Synechococcus sp. PCC 7335: one gene and its partner. The main gene of each other region encodes a partner of the protein of the gene in region 2 in a complex. Links are inferred from orthologs where the notes say so. Each region holds a gene or a part of one and is shown on either strand. Other genes may lie near its edges.

The links.
Region 1: the proteins of nuoH (region 2) and S7335_RS19290 are in contact, whole or in part, in a cryo-EM structure (PDB 6ZJN), measured with the Thermus thermophilus proteins. The link is inferred for Synechococcus sp. PCC 7335 from one-to-one orthologs. Residues at the interface, in WP_096411122.1 of Thermus thermophilus: Ala224, Glu225, Gln226, Glu227, Ala295, Trp297, Phe298, Arg299; in WP_223903221.1 of Thermus thermophilus: Pro35, Ser36, Asp139, Gly141, Ala142.

What each region holds. Positions count from the first base shown.
Region 1 is NZ_DS989904.1:4,610,989-4,618,979, reverse strand. What follows is about bases 5,064-7,991. They hold S7335_RS19290 (NAD(P)H-quinone oxidoreductase subunit H), read right to left. Parts: upstream 7,158-7,991; coding sequence 5,970-7,157; downstream 5,064-5,969. Other genes in these bases: rsmH (16S rRNA (cytosine(1402)-N(4))-methyltransferase RsmH), read left to right, coding at 7,290-7,991; S7335_RS19295 (hypothetical protein), read left to right, coding at 5,430-5,732; S7335_RS19300 (phosphoketolase), read right to left, coding at 5,064-5,116. Also shown: S7335_RS19315 (phosphomannose isomerase type II C-terminal cupin domain), read right to left, coding at 1-291; S7335_RS19310 (acetate/propionate family kinase), read right to left, coding at 701-1,930; S7335_RS19305 (histidine phosphatase family protein), read right to left, coding at 1,952-2,590; more of S7335_RS19300, read right to left, coding at 2,690-5,063.
Region 2 is NZ_DS989904.1:1,248,434-1,256,457, forward strand. Bases 121-3,081 are described here. They hold nuoH (NADH-quinone oxidoreductase subunit NuoH), read right to left. Parts: upstream 2,180-3,081; coding sequence 1,061-2,179; downstream 121-1,060. Other genes in these bases: S7335_RS05615 (NADH-quinone oxidoreductase subunit J), read right to left, coding at 121-223; ndhI (NAD(P)H-quinone oxidoreductase subunit I), read right to left, coding at 321-959; S7335_RS05630 (citrate synthase), read right to left, coding at 2,578-3,081. In the rest of the region: more of S7335_RS05615, read right to left, coding at 1-120; more of S7335_RS05630, read right to left, coding at 3,082-3,738; S7335_RS05635 (bifunctional oligoribonuclease/PAP phosphatase NrnA), read right to left, coding at 3,802-5,052; S7335_RS05640 (HNH endonuclease), read right to left, coding at 5,440-5,940; alr (alanine racemase), read left to right, coding at 6,083-7,282; S7335_RS05655 (peroxiredoxin family protein), read right to left, coding at 7,465-8,004. UniProt on the Escherichia coli protein: NDH-1 shuttles electrons from NADH, via FMN and iron-sulfur (Fe-S) centers, to quinones in the respiratory chain. The immediate electron acceptor for the enzyme in this species is believed to be ubiquinone.

The DNA of each region.
Region 1 (7,991 bases), 3.4 Mb from region 2 along the record:
GTTTGTGGCTAGGAAAGATTCGTGACTACCACAAATGACTTTGGCTGTCCCTGATACGACAATCCAGTGTTCATTGCGGTGCTGATGGGTTTGTAGGCTAAGCCGGTGACCAGGCTTTACTTCAACGCGCTTTATTTTGTAGCGTGTTCCTTCTTCTAAAACACTAGCGGACCCCCACGGACGCTGCTTTTGCGTAGTACCTTTATCAGAGTCGGAGAACGCTTCAGATGAAGACACCCTGTTGGCTACGGATGCCTTTTCTCCATTAAGTGGTTTCTGTTTGTCTGTCATAGCTATAGCTGTCTATCAGCCCAAAACGCTACATCGGTAAGTTGCCCTTTGATGCAAAGACAGAGAATTAAGTACTCACCCATCATATCCTCTACCAATGAGCTGAAGCAGATTGCAAGCTCAAACTGGGTTGATATCAATGTTCTAGAGACTCTAGTCACGAGCTGAGTTTCCGCTCTCGTAACAAGGCAAAGACGCTACACGAGCCGGATCTCTGAACGGTTAGCCGAATCGAAGTGTGACGGCTTCTCATGGCCGACTACAACCGTTGCTACCAGCTCACAGAATTCGTCTAGTAAAGCCTTTAGACACGACGAAGGACTGCTCCGTCACTATGGCTACAGGTTGGCATCAACGGTTTGGATGAAGATGAGCGAATCAAAATCCTCAACTTTGTTTTTATCCGGTCCTATCTGCCTTTTGGCCTTTCGCCTTTGACAAGCTGCCAGCATTCTTGAGCAATTGCCCAATCTTCTTGAGTATGAATTACGAGCACCCTGACTTTAGACTCACAGGTTGCGATATCTATATCAGTGGGTAAACTGTTGTTCTTTTCATTATCTATCTGCAAGCCCAAGAATTCCATTGACTCGCACACTGATAGCCTCAACCAGGCTGCATTCTCTCCGATTCCGCCGGTAAATGCGATCACGTCCACGCCGCCCAAGGCCATAATCATTGATCCTATACAAGCTTTTAGCCGATACAAGTAAAGATCTTTTGCTAGCTGGGCTCTTTTATTGTTCTGTTGGATTTCTGCCTGCACTGCCCGTAGATCATGCGATACACCCGAAACGCCTAGCAAGCCTGACGCTTTGTTCAACAGCTGATCAAGCTCATCGACACTCATGCCCTGACGCATCAAGTGAATTAGAATACCTGGATCAACAGCGCCTGATCGGGTACCCATCATCAGGCCATCTAGGGGTGTGAATCCCATAGTCGTATCAATACTCTTTCCATTTTTAACCGCTGCAAGTGAGCCACCATTACCAAGATGGCAGGTAATCAGTCTTAGGCTGCTCAACGCTTGTTCTAGAATTTGGCTAGCTTTTTGAGTACAGTATTGATGGCTAATGCCGTGAAATCCATAGCGACGAATGCCTTGTTCTACCCAGTCGTATGGACCAGGATAGATACTAGCCACTGAGGGCATTTGGCTATGAAAAGCCGTATCGAAAACCGCAACTTGAGGAATATCTGGCAGTAGCTGTTCCATCAGCTCAATACCCTCTAGATTTGCCGGATTATGGTTAGGCGCGAGGGAAATTAGCCGGTGGATAGTTTGTTTAACAGTAGGAGTAACTGTGACGCTAGACTGATAGTCGGCTCCGCCGTGTACAACGCGGTGTCCAACTACGTCAATATCCAAAAGTTCTGAAATTACTTTGGTTGGTCCGTGATGAAGCAGACCTAGCAGATGTAGAATGCTTTCTTTTCGAGATGATCTTTCTATCGTTTCTGAGTGCTTTTCTCCAGTATGAGATTTGACAACCAGCTGCGCTGAGTTCTCTTTTGTCCAGTCTAGTTGGCCTTCCCATAGTGGTTCAGACGGGTGGCCAGGCAGCGTCTCGTTTGGAATCTCATAAAGGGCGCTCTTTTGACTACTAGAACCGGCATTTAGAACAAATATCTTCATAGCAGCGCCTAGTAAATAAGATCAAGTGCCTTCGCGATCGCGCAACTGCTTGGGCAAATGATTGCGATCGCCGAGCCTTTGCAACATCGGACCGTGAGTGCCAAATTTGACAACGCTGACGGTAGCAACTGGCATATCAATGCGATCTCGATACCGCCCTAGGTCGATTCCTAGCAGATTGCATAGGATGATTCGAATAGTTGCCTTATGAGAAACCACTAAGACATTTCCATTTGTGTACTTCTCCTCTATCTCAGCAATGACTAAAGAAGCTCTACTGGCAATTTGAATTGTAGTCTCGCCCTCCGTTGGTGGATTCCATGCAGGTTCTCTTTGCCAGCGTATGTAGTCTTCAGCGTATTGTTTACAAACTTCTGCTTGCGTACTATCTTCCCACTTGCCATAGTTGATCTCTTTAAGACCCTCCCTTAATTTCGGCTCTATCCCTAGGGCGTCACACAGCGGTTTGGCGGTCGCTATCGTGCGCTTCATGGGGCTGCAGAAAATTGCCTCCCAAGGCTGCTGCTTGTATGCATCTGCAAATGCCTGTGCCATCTGCTTTCCAGGCGCTGTTAGCTCCGGGTCTAAGAAGCCGCAGAAACCACCCGTTTGACTATGAGTGGTTTCTCCATGGCGCAGAAAATAGAGATGTAGGCTCATTGAGAAGAAAATCCTGCTACTGGTGAATAGGTCTTTCTCAGCATAGTTAGGTGTTGGCCTCGCTAGATGAGAAATTCCCTAAACAAAGCGGACCTACACCTAATAGGGCCACTTCCAGTTCACCAGCTCTTCTGGGTCTGTACCATGCTCATGCGCGTAGCTTAAACATTCAATGATTTTGTTCTTCATGCGCTCTTTTACATGGCCCGCTGCCGATCCTAGAGACGGTACTCTGTCAATTACATCAATCACGAGGCCAAACCTATCAATTTGGTTATTAATGGCTAGCTCCAAAGGCGTATTAATATTGCCTTCTTCCTTGTAGCCCCGTACATGAATGCGATCTTGATTAGAGCGACGATACACCAGTTTGTGAATCAGCCAGGGATAACCGTGAAAGTTGAAGATGACTGGCTTGTCTGGGGTAAACAGAGAGTCAAAGTCTCTGTTTGATAGCCCATGAGGATGTTCGCCCTCTGACATCAGCTTAAACAAATCAACCACGTTGATAAAACGCACTTTCAAGGAGGGAAACTCTTCTCGTAAGATAGCAGTTGCTGCTAAAGCCTCCTGGGTAGGGATATCGCCACAGCAAGCCATCACTACATCAGGAACATCTGGCTCGGTACCACAGTCATCATTACTAGCCCAGTCCCAGATCCCAATACCTTTGGTACAGTGCCGAATCGCCTCATCCATCGGTAGATACTGTAGATGCTTTTGCTTGTCAGAGATGATGACGTTGATATAGTCAACGCTGCGAAAGCAGTGATCAGCGACTGAAAGTAGGCAGTTCGCATCTGGTGGGAAATAGGCACGAACAACCTCTGGGCTTTTGTTCGTAATGAGATCTACATAGCCTGGATCTTGGTGGCTAAATCCATTGTGGTCTTGCCGCCATACTAGAGAAGAGAGCAAGATATTTAGCGATGAGACCGACTGCCGCCAGGGGACGTGATTTTTGCAGATATCCAACCATTTGGCATGCTGGTTGAACATAGAATCGACTACGTGGGCAAAGGCTTCGTAGGTATGAAAGAGTCCGTGCCGTCCGGTTAGCAGATAGCCTTCTAGCCAGCCTTGTAAGGTGTGTTCGCTCAGCATCTCCATCACCCGGCCATCTCGGGCGAGGTTGCCACCGTCTTCGTCCTCTGGGTATAGCTCTGCCATCCACACTTTCTTAGTGGTATCGTAGACGTCTTGCAATCGATTGGAGGCTGTCTCATCAGGCCCCATTAGCCGGAAGTTGTTAGGATTATCGCGAAAGATATCGCGCATGAGCTGGCCCAACACTTTCGTATTCTCGTATTCCTCTACGCCGTGCCGTTCCATTTGGATGGCATAGTCTTGGAAACGCGGCATCTTTAGCGCTCTGCGGAGCAGGCCACCGTTGGCATGGGGATTTGCGCTCATCCGGCGGCTTCCTTTAGGCGCAAGCTCTTTTAGCTCAGGGACAAGTGTGCCGTTTTCGTCAAAGAGTTCTTCGGGCTTGTAGCTACGCATCCAGGCTTCTAGCCTTCGCAGGTGGTCTTCGTTGCTGTGCATACCGCCCATGGGCACTTGGTGCGATCGCCAGAAATCTTCTACCTTTTTGCCATCGACTTGATCGGGTCCTGTCCATCCTTTGGGCGATCGCAATACAATCATCGGCCAGCGCGGACGCTTGACATTGCCATTAACTCTTGCTTCTCGCTGGACTTCCTTAATCTTGATGATGCACGCTTCCATGGTTTCAGCCATCTTCCTGTGCATCTGGGCTGGGTCGCTGCCTTCTACGAAATAGGGCGTATAGCCATAGCCCCTGAACATATACTCCAGCTCCTCGTGGGAGATTCTAGCGAAGATGGTAGGGTTCGCAATCTTGTACCCGTTCAAATTCAGAACCGGTAGAACAGCGCCGTCACGAGCTGGATTAATGAACTTGTTAGAGTGCCAAGCGGTTGCGAGCGGACCTGTTTCAGATTCCCCATCACCGACCACACAGCAAGTGATTAAATCAGGATTATCTAAAACTGAACCATAGGCGTGAGAGAGGCTATAGCCTAGCTCGCCACCTTCGTGGATTGATCCAGGCGTCTCTGGGGTCACGTGGCTACCAATATCGCCCGGGAAAGAGAACTGCTTAAAGAAGCGCTGCATGCCCTCTTCATCTTCACTTTTATCTGGATAGGTCTCTGAGTAAGTCCCTTCTAGATATACCGGACCTAGTACCCCTGGCGCACCGTGACCTGGCCCGGCGACAAAGATCATATCTAGATCGTACTTCTTAATCAGGCGATTGCAGTGAACATAGGTAAAGCTCAAAGCAGGAGAAGCACCCCAGTGGCCTAATAACCTGTGCTTGACGTGCTTTTTGGTGAGAGATTCCTTAAGTAGTGGATTATCACGCAAATAGATCATGCCAACTGCCAAATAGTGGCAAGCCCGCCAATAAGCATCTATCTTGTTCAGTTCATCTTCGGATGGTGGCGTGATATCTAGTGAAGCAATCGACTCAGAAGATTGAGAGGAGACAATAGCAGTCATGGTGGTTCCTAGCAGTGGCAACTGTGCTTTTGCCCAAAGTTTATAAATGGTGTCTTGTTCTTACTGTGTCTTAAAATACTTCTACTTTCTCTGAGTACTGCTGCCATCTAAAATCTCTCAATGATTTAGATAGAGAATATCTAAGATGAAACCTGAGTATGTCAATAGAAGCTATAAAGCTCGAACAATACAATCCTTTTTGGACAGATATCTGTATAGCTCTGTAATACAATTTGCGCAAGACAAATGCAATTTGTCTTTTTCTATAAAGACAATACGGTTAAGATCTGATTCTTACTAGAGGTAATCTTTTATGTCTGCTAAATCGGAGAAAGCGGCCTATCAAGAAGCCGTTGAAGCTAGGGTTAAGGCATTAGATGCTCAAGTCGAAACGCTAAAAGCTAAAGCAGAGATCGCAAAGGCCGACGCAAAAGTTAAGTATCAAGCGCAGCTCGACGAGTTACAAGTCAAGCAAACTGAGTTGGCCGCTAAGCTAGAGTCTATGAAAGGCTCGGCGGAAAATGCTTGGGAAGAAATAAAGGTAGGCGTAGAGTCGGCCTGGAGTGAGCTTCAGATTGCATTTGATAAGGCGAAAGCAAAATTTGATGATGTGTAGTTGATAGCTGTATATAGAGATGACATAGAAAATAAGGAGATGACGCAAATTTGAAGTGTCATCTCCTTTTTCTTTACTTTATTTTCAGATGTTCTATAGCTTTCGCCACTTAGCTCTACACATTTTCTAGGGCTAAGACCCTTAATGCATGAAGAGCTAAGTGGTCAGCAACAGCCGTAGGCTTTGCCTTCTCGCAGAGTATGCATCCGGCCATTGCTATGTGTAGGATTTGTCTGTCTATCTATCTACGGAACCCATGATGATATCAATGCTGCCTAGGATTGGCATGATATCTGCTAACTTCACCCCTTTGAGTAAGTTAGGCAGAATTTGCAGGTTGTTGAAGTCCGCAGCGCGAATCTTCCATCTCCACGGGAAGACATTGTTTTCACCGATGATGTAGACACCGACTTCGCCCTTACCTGTTTCTACTCTGACGTAGTGCTCACCTTCAGGAATCTTGAACGTCGGAGCGATCTTCTTGCCTGCAAACTGGTAGTCAAAGTCGTTCCATTCAGACTTTGGACCGCCTGCCATCCGCTTGGCTTCTAAATTTTCGAATGGACCACCAGGCAAGCCTTTAATGGCCTGACGAATGATTTTTACTGACTCGCGCATCTCGTTGATCCGCACGATGTAGCGAGCAAAGCAATCGCCCTCAGTAGCCCACTGCACATCCCAATCGAGTTCATCGTAGCACTCGTAGTGGTCGACCTTACGCAAATCCCACTTCACTCCGGAGGCTCGCAGCATCGGTCCTGAGCAGCCCCAGTTGATGGCATCCTCTCGTGACATAGTGCCAACGCCTTCTACGCGGCGACGGAAGATAGGGTTGTCGGTGATCAGCTTTTCGTACTCATCAACTTTGGGATCAAAGTAGTCGCAAAAGTCTTCGCACTTTTCTGTCCAGCCGTAGGGCAAGTCAGCCGCGACGCCACCAATGCGAAAGTAGTTGTTGTTGATTAGACGCGCGCCAGAAGCGGCTTCCCATAGATCATAGATTAGCTCGCGTTCACGGAAGATATAGAAGAAGGGCGTTGTGGCGCCGCAATCGGCCATGAAGGGGCCAAGCCAAAGCAGATGGTTAGCAATGCGGTTTAGCTCTAGCATGATCATGCGGATGTAGCTAGCGCGCTTGGGTACTTCGATATCGGCTAGTTTTTCAGGCGCGTTAACGGTGATAGCTTCGTTGAACATGCCTGCTGCATAGTCCCAGCGGCTGACATAGGGGACGAACATGACGTTTGTCCGGTTCTCAGCAATCTTCTCCATACCACGGTGCAAGTAGCCGATCACAGGTTCAACGTCAATAACGTTTTCGCCATCAAGCGTAACGATTAGCCGGAGCACCCCGTGCATAGAGGGATGGTGAGGACCCATGTTGATAACCATGGGTTCGGTCTTGGTTTGCAGTGTCGTAGCCATTGCTTAGCAGGCGTCCTTATGCGTATTTCGTCAGTGGCCTTATTGTCGTACCTTTACTTTAAAGATTCAACGTCCAAAAGCACTAGTCTGCCCTGATTATACAGGCAGTGTCTATTCTACGTGTCACTTGATATGCCTGAAGATGTTACAGCTCAGCCTTTCTTTCATGTTCCTGTCTTGAGCGAGCAGGTGCTAGCAGGTCTGCAGATTGAAGATGGAGGACGATACCTAGACGCTACGGTAGGTGGCGGTGGCCATAGCGAGCTGATCTTGAAGGCCGCACGCAACGTTGAATTAGTTGCGCTTGATCAAGATTTACAGGCGCTATCGGCAGCGAAGAAGCGGCTAGAAGTGTGGCGCGATCGCACAACATTCATTCACACCAACTTCTCACGCTACGAACCGGGGGGTCGCAAGTTCGATGGCATCCTCGCTGATATCGGTGTTAGCTCTACCCAGCTAGATCAGGCCCAGCGAGGGTTTAGCTTTCGACAAGAGGCACCGCTAGATATGCGGATGGATAGTACGCAAGAACTGATGGCTAAAGAGATTGTCAACCACTGGGATGAGAAGGCGATCGCAGACACTATTTACGAATACGGCGAAGAGCGGCTATCTCGGCGAATTGCTCGGCGAATCGTTGAGAAAAGGCCGTTCAGCACGACCACAGAACTAGCCTGGGAAGTTGCTGGTGCATATCCAGCCAAGGCACGCCACGGACGCATTCACCCGGCTACACGGACGTTTCAGGCGTTGCGGATTGCGGTAAATGGTGAGCTAGACGTGCTCAAAACGCTGCTGGCAAAGGCGCCTGACTGGCTAAACCCAGGTGGG
Region 2 (8,024 bases):
CTACATAAATCAGTACCTGTGCTGCTGCTACAAACCCAGCATTGAGCAAGATATAAAAGCCAGCAATGCTAATAAATACTAGGCCCAATAGAAAAGCTGAGTACACAATACTAGAGAGCAGCACAACGCCTAGCGCCCCAACTACCATAATTAGACCTAGCAGTCCAAAAGAGACAACCTGTACTCCTTCTGCCAAGCTAAACGGCGCAGAATCTAAAGCCAATATCAAAATGATGTTCTCCTCTCAATACACATATCGAATACAGACGTTGACCAAACACTACTAAACTGAACCACAAGTGAGCCGCAAACGTATTCAGCTAGTTCTCTGTGGCGCTCTTTGCAGGGTCTTTTGCAGAGTCCTCTTTGGCCTGCTGCGCTTCCATTTCTGCCAAAATATCTTTGGGCAACCTGCCTGCTCTTTGACTGCCTACTGGCAGATCATGGGGGTCCATCACACCCTTGGGCAAGTAGGCAAACTCACGCATCGGCGTCACCATTGGATCGTTAGTGACTTTGTAGGGCAGACGGCCTAAAGCGACGTTGTCATAATTCAGATCATGTCGATCGTAGGCTGAGAGCTCGTATTCTTCTGTCATCGACAGGCAGTTAGTTGGACAATACTCGACACAGTTACCGCAAAAGATGCACACCCCAAAGTCGATACTGTAGTGGTTAAGCACCTTCTTCTTCGCTGCTTTATTAAATTCCCAATCGACTACCGGTAAGTTAATGGGGCAAACCCGCACACAGACTTCGCAAGCAATACACTTGTCGAATTCGAAGTGAATACGGCCTCGATAGCGCTCAGACGGAATCACCTTCTCGTATGGGTACTGAACCGTTACCGGGCGACGCTTCATGTGATCAAAAGTTACAGAGAGCCCTTGCCCGATAAACTTTGCTGCCTGGGCCGTTTCTTTAGCGTAGTCACCAACTTGTTTTAAGAAGTTCAACATGGCACGAAGTCTAGATAGGTAAGCAGTAGAAAAAAGAAGGCGATAAGCAGTCGAGTGAAAGCACTAATGCTAGTCGACATTAGCGAGCGTCAACACTAGGTTTAGCCGCCGAACGCGCCTGGAAACGTCAGCTTAAGTCCAGCGGTTGCTAGTAAGTTTACTAAAGCAATTGGGAGTAGAAACTTCCAGCCCAGATCAAGCAGCTGGTCAATCCTAACGCGAGGCACCGTCCATCTAAGCAAGATAGTCAGAAATACCAGCAAATATGCCTTGATCATTGTCATCACGATCCCTAAGGCTGCCGTCAGAATCTGTACCCAGGCCACGTTGGCATCAATTCCTAGCAGTGCCGTGATGCTCTCAACTGGTACAGGAAAGCTCCAACCGCCTAGATATAGCACTGATACAATCAGCGCAGATAGCATCAGGTTGACGTAAGAGCCTACATAGAACAGACCAAACTTCATCCCGGTGTATTCAGTTTGGTAGCCTGCTACTAGCTCTTCCTCTGCTTCAGGTAGATCAAAGGGGAGACGTTCGCACTCTGCTAAGGCAGAGATCCAAAAGATGACGAATCCTACCGGCTGCCGCCAGATATTCCAACTCAAGATGCCATAGCCAGATTGCTGATTGACAATGTCAATTGTGCTTAGTCCATTGGACATCATTACAACTGCTAGAACAGCGAGTGCAAGTGGAATCTCGTAACTAATTGACTGAGCTGCGGCGCGTAAGCCGCCCAGTAAAGAGTACTTATTGTTCGAAGAATAGCCGGCCATCAATAGCCCAATGGGCGTGATGCTCGAAAGAGAGATCCATAGAAAGATGCCAATACCCAAGTCGGTGATAACCAGATTTTGACCAAATGGAACGATTAGAAAAGACAGAAAGACGGGAATGACTACGACCGCAGGACCGATTATAAAGAGCCAAGGGTCTGCTTTGGCAGGCGTAATATCAGCTTTAAAGATAAGCTTGACTCCGTCTGCTACAGCCTGCAGCGCACCTAATGGGCCAATATACTCAGGACCAACCCGCTGCTGTGCGGCTGCGGAAATTTTTCGCTCTAGCCAAACGCAAATAAAAATGCTGACTGTTGCCACAATCAGCATAAGTAACATCGGCAGTGGAATCCAAACTGTTTTGGCTGCGCCTGTCGGCAGACCCAAATCTATCAGTGCTTGAACGAAGGTCCCTTGAAGGTCAATCCCTGGAGTCATGCTAATAAAAGACGTTTTGCGGTGTCTAGATACATTGCTTTAACAGATTCTAACGCTTAATCAACTTCTATACGCTCTATCTATATTGCAAACACGACCTAGAGCGATAGATAAAGCCTATGACCCTAATAAAAGTAGTCGACAATAAAACCCCTTCGGCAAATGCCGAAGGGGCTGGAGTTCCTGAAAATCGTCACTGGATACATAGTCTATGTAGTCTTGGAAATTGTAAAGGGGGGTGATGCCCATCACCGGGTGATTATGCTAGAAGACTAGGGCTTTACACCGTTGAACTTTGGACTTGAGAACTCTGTACTCGAACTGTACTCGCACTGTCGCTAAGGAGCCGCGTTCAACGGTGGAGTCGTCGCGATATAAAGGACTGAGCGATATAGGGACTATTTGTCCCAAATATCGGGTCTTTTATCGATAGGGAGGTAGGGCTGCGCATGTAAGCCTTCGTATATCTGGGTGGGGCGAAAGATTCTGTTTGTACTGATTTGTTCTTTCCAGTGAGCTAGCCAGCCAGCCACACGTGCGATCGCAAAGATTGGCGTAAATAGATCGGACGGAATTCCTAGCTTGCGATACACCAGTCCAGAATAGAAGTCCACATTAGGATAGACTCCCTTGTGGCCCAGTTTTTCTTCCACCACCAGCTCCAGCTCTAGCGCAATATCGTAATAGGCATCACGGCCAACTTTCTCAAATAGCTGTTCGACCAGTCCCTGTAGAATGACTGCCCTGGGGTCTTTTACCTTATACACCCGGTGACCAAAGCCCATAATCTTCTCACGGTTGGCAATTCGCGCGTCGATATAGGGCCGCACGTTATCGACAGAGCCAATTTCCTCTAGCATAGCGATCACCTCTTCGTTAGCCCCGCCGTGCAGCGGCCCTGCTAATGTGCCGACCGCAGAGGCTACCACCGCATAGGGATCGGTTAGGGTAGAAGCTGTCACCATCGCAGAGAAGGTAGAGGCATTGATAGTATGCTCAGCGTGCAAGATTAAGCACACATCAAAAATCCTCGCGGATAGGGCATCTGGCACCCTTTCATTGAGCATATATAGAAAATTGGAGGCATAGTCGAGATCGTCTCTGGGCTGAACGGGATCATTCCCTTTACGCATCAGTTCAAAAGCAGCCACCATTGTCGGAATCTTCGCCAGCAGTCGGACAACTGCATTTTGTACATAGGCAGGATCATTCAGCTCTCGCTTAGAGTGGAATAGACCCAATGCGGCGGCGCATGCCTGTAATGCATCCATCGGATGACCGCTTTCTGGAAAGCATTTCATCATGTCTCGAATGCGATACTTCAGCCGACGGTGATATTGAACTTCGTGTTTAAAAACGTCTAGTTCGGCCTGAGTTGGTAATCCGCCCCAAATCAATAGGTAAGAGCTTTCTAAAAAAGTGCTACTGCGAGCAAGGTCCTCTATTTTGATGCCGCGATACTCTAGTATTCCACTCTTACCGTCTACATGGCTAATACTCGACTGCGTAGCTGGAACCCCTTCTAAGCCTGGTCGGTATTGGTGTAGCATCGTTGTCATAGTGAGGGTCCTGATCGGGTCAGTCAAAGTCAATGCTTTTTTAGTATCTCACTACTCGGATTCCTAATCGGTATTTAGTACACCGTTTTCAGGATTGACCAACCGCTGCAGCTTTTGCTTGATTTGCTTGTCGAACACTTCCCATTTCTGGCGGTTGTAGTCGCTATTTTCATAGTAGCCAGACAGAAAGCCAATCGGAATCTCAAAGCCGCCTGCCATAGAACGTCCGCCTCCAAAAAACCGTCCGTGATTGTCTTGGCCTAAAGCTTCTTTGATAAATTCATCTGGATCAAGCGTAATCTTGTTCGTTCTTAAAGAGCCTACGACCAGCTCTTTTTCCTCGTCCTCGTCATGAACGATGCCGTAGACAACCGCTGTGTGAACATTCTCCTCGGTCACTAAAAAATCTGCGGCTTGAGGGATGGCATCTCTATCTTCATAGCGAAGGTAGCCTACCCCGGCAATGGAGACACTGTTTTGTATTTGACGGTTGCGCAGCGATCGCTCGATCACATCCATTACCCGACGCGATCGTGAAGCTTGCAGCACTGCGCTCAATAGCTGCGCGTCGTAGTATTTACTTAAGAAAGCTGCCGCTAAAAAATCAGGCTCCGATGCTTGCAGGAGGTGACTTGTATCAGAACGTAGTCCATGCATCAGCGCCGTCGCACACTTCACATGGTTATCATTACTGCGATCTAGCTGAACAATTCCAGAGCGCAAGTACTCAGTCATGATCGTCGCTGTTGCATGGATATCTGGTCGGATATCAATGAGTTCACCCAAAAGCTTCCCCTGCGGGGCGTGATGATCGACAACAAGCAACAGCGGGAGTTCGGCGTCTTGAACTTTTTTGGTCAGGTGACTAGTTGTGCCCTGCGTATCCACTAAAACGTAGCCCTGATATTCAGACAGATCAGGCGTGTCTTTCGCACCCACTGGCCACCGTTTTGCTGGCAGATTGGTCAGCTTGACTAGAGCGATGTTTTCTTGATGGCTAAGGGTCCCTGAGTAGTAGATATCGCATTGGATGTTGTAGGCATTTGCCATCAAACGGTAAGCCCAAGCCGAAGATAGCGCATCAGGATCAGGAAAGTCTTGCAAGAGAACGATCTGATGGGTACCGCTATGCTTTTTTAGTAGCTTTTCGAGTGCTTCTGTAGGGTTACTTTCAAATCCAGCCGCACGACGCAATTTGTCTGTCTGGCCAGCTGTCACTGAGTCCGTTGCTTTTGAAGCAAGCGTACCTGTCACTGATGATTCATCGGTGCTAAGAGGTTGCCTATCTTTTGATAAAGTGCCTTCGTCTAACAAAGTGCTTCTAGGGGAGTGACGTTTACAGTAATCTAATAGTCTTTTATTCTGACGGATATGAGCGCAGATAGATAGTGGGGTTTATGGCCTGTTTTGTTTATGGCTATCAGTCCTTGCGTTCGTAGTACTTTTAGGTTCTTCTCTACAGGTGCAAGTACCTAGGTTAAGTAATTTCTGTTCAGGTCACTTACTGTTTAAGTCACTTAGAGCCAAGCTGCTGAGGAGATACCTCAAATAAAAGAGCAAGAGATCTAAACAAGCAAGAGATCTAAACAAAAGAGCGGCAGCTCTAAGGATGGTAGTTGTTGATAGCGCGGTTGTATATAAGTGTGACTATGCTCATTTTAACCAACGCTACTAATTGATGCTGTTGAGTTTTAAGGCTGTTTAGTTTAATCCAATCACATATCTACGCCATTCTTGATGGACACCACCACGTACGTGCCTAGATATTTCAAAATACAGGCTACTGTGTGGTTTTCGCGGTTGGTTCGCTAAGGGCATTTCGGCTTCTCTGGGAGTGCGGCTACCTTTTTTGACGTTGCAGCGTACGCAGGCACTAACAATATTTTCCCATGAATCGCCACCCCCGCGTGATCTAGGAATGACGTGATCTAATGTTAATGTCTCACCTGTATAGCCGCAGTATTGACAAGAGTGGTTATCACGATGGAGTAGATTGCGGCGGGTTAGGGGAATGTCTTTGTAGGGGATGCGAACGTAGTGGCGTAATCGAATGACGGTAGGCAATGGAAAGTCGGGATAAATCTGTTCCTCTCGCTGCTCAATCTGCTCAGCTTTGCCCTTAATGATGAGCACAACCGCACGTCGCCAACTGGTAATGTTTAGCGGTTCATAGGAGGCATTTAAAACGAGAACCTTACTCATGTACTAGTACGCCAAATCCTGAATAGATAGTAGCATAGCCAAGGAATTCCGAAGGTTTGAGCGCTGCTACACTGGTTTCCTGAAAGAATCCATCCACTTTTTCACGGGTTCTTTTCATTCCTTTCATTCTTTTGAGGTCGCTATGCTGAGCTGGGAGGCAACACCTGCACTATCACCTATGCGCTGTGCCAGGGCTTGGGTCGAAATCAACCTAACGGCGCTAGCCCATAATGTGAAGGTACTCAAAGCAATGTTGCCAAAGGGTACTGATTTGCTCTCTGTGGTTAAGGCTGATGCGTATGGCCACGGGGCGGTGATGGTTGCTGATGTGGCGATCGCGGCTGGTACAACTTGGCTAGGCGTAGCGACGGTGCCGGAGGGAATAGAACTGAGGCAGGCAGGCATCGACGTGCCTATCCTAGTAATGGGCGCGGTGAATGACTCGGCGGAAGTCAGGGCGATCGCGCATTGGAATTTACAGCCAGTTATTGTCAATCCCAAACAAGCCTTGGTCTTTTCTGAGACGCTAAAGGACCAGCGCACGCCCGTTCAAGTTCACATCCAGCTAGATACCGGCATGTCGAGGCTTGGCTTTAGCTGGCAGCGAGCTGTAGAATTCGTCCGCTTTGTTCGTCAGCTACCTTATCTAGAAACGGTTGGTCTTTGCTCTCATTTTGCGACTGCTGATAGCCTCGACCAGACAGTAATGCGATTGCAGCACGACCGATTTAAGCAGGCGATCGCTCGGCTCAAACAAGAAAGCCTTCTTCCCGTTCGGCTCCACATTGCTAACTCTGCTGCTGCCTTAATAGCACCAACGTTTCACTACGATATGGTGCGCATGGGGTTAGCTACCTACGGACTCTATCCTGCACCACACCTAAGGGATAAGCTCAAAGTTGAGCTACAGCCAGTTCTAGAGCTTAAAGCTCGCATCACCCATATTAAGGAGATAGACGCTCACACAGGTGTCAGCTACAGCTATCAGTTCATTGCGCCTAAGTCGATGAAAATCGCAATTGTTGGTATTGGCTATGCGGACGGCGTTCCACGGATTCTCTCCAATAAAATGCAAGTCGTTGTCAACGAACAGCGAGTGAATCAAATTGGTGCAATCACAATGGATCAGCTCATAATTGATGTTTCAGACCTTGAAAGCGTTCAAGAAGGTGACATCGTTACCCTCTTGGGGCGAACTCAATATCACTGCCTACACGCTGACGAGTGGGCCGAACTTGCCGGCACCATTTCTTGGGAAATCCTTTGTGGATTTAAACATCGCTTACCTAGAGTGACGCTATCAAACCAAGCCACCTCTCAAATTACCTCAAAATTTTGCTAGAGCTTTCGCAGAGTTCTTGGTATTATGGTTGCTCACTCTAGGAGAAGTGGCTGAGTGGTTGAAAGCGGCTCCCTGCTAAGGAGTTATGGGGTGTAAACTTCATCGAGGGTTCGAATCCCTCCTTCTCCGTTGTTTTTAGCGTATGCCTACCTAGCTATTATTCGCTGGATATAGGCGCCTTCTTATAGGTTTCTGACCGCCCAGAGCAATCGCTCAGGCGTCGCATTTGTATGTGCAAAAGAAAATAAGTGCTGGAAGCGCAGTCGGCCCTGAGCATCCAAGACAAACTGGGCAGGTAACGGTGCTCCTAGCGCCTGGCCCGTTCCGTACCTACGGAAGACCTTGCAGTCTGAATCGACTAGCAGTGGTAGCTGCAGGGAAAGATCCCGCTGTATTTTTTGACTTTGGAGCGCATCTGTACTTGTCACCATCAACGCAGCTACCCCTAGCCCAACAAACTGGCTGTACGCTTTATTCACCGATAGGATGTGCGGGTAGCAAAAAGGGCAGTACTGCTTTTCAGTGAAGATCCGAGTGAAGAGCACTACAACTGGTCTCCCTCTGTAGCCAGAGAGCTGATGAACCTGTTGGTTAGTATCTGTCAGAGAAAAATCAGGTAGGATTTCTCCAATCTGGAATCGACAGTGAGCAGGTAGAGGTAGGAAATTTCTGAAAAAGCGCTGATTGAAGAGCCCTTGAAGATTGCTGGGAGTAAGCTGCATCTAGACGGTTACTGACACAT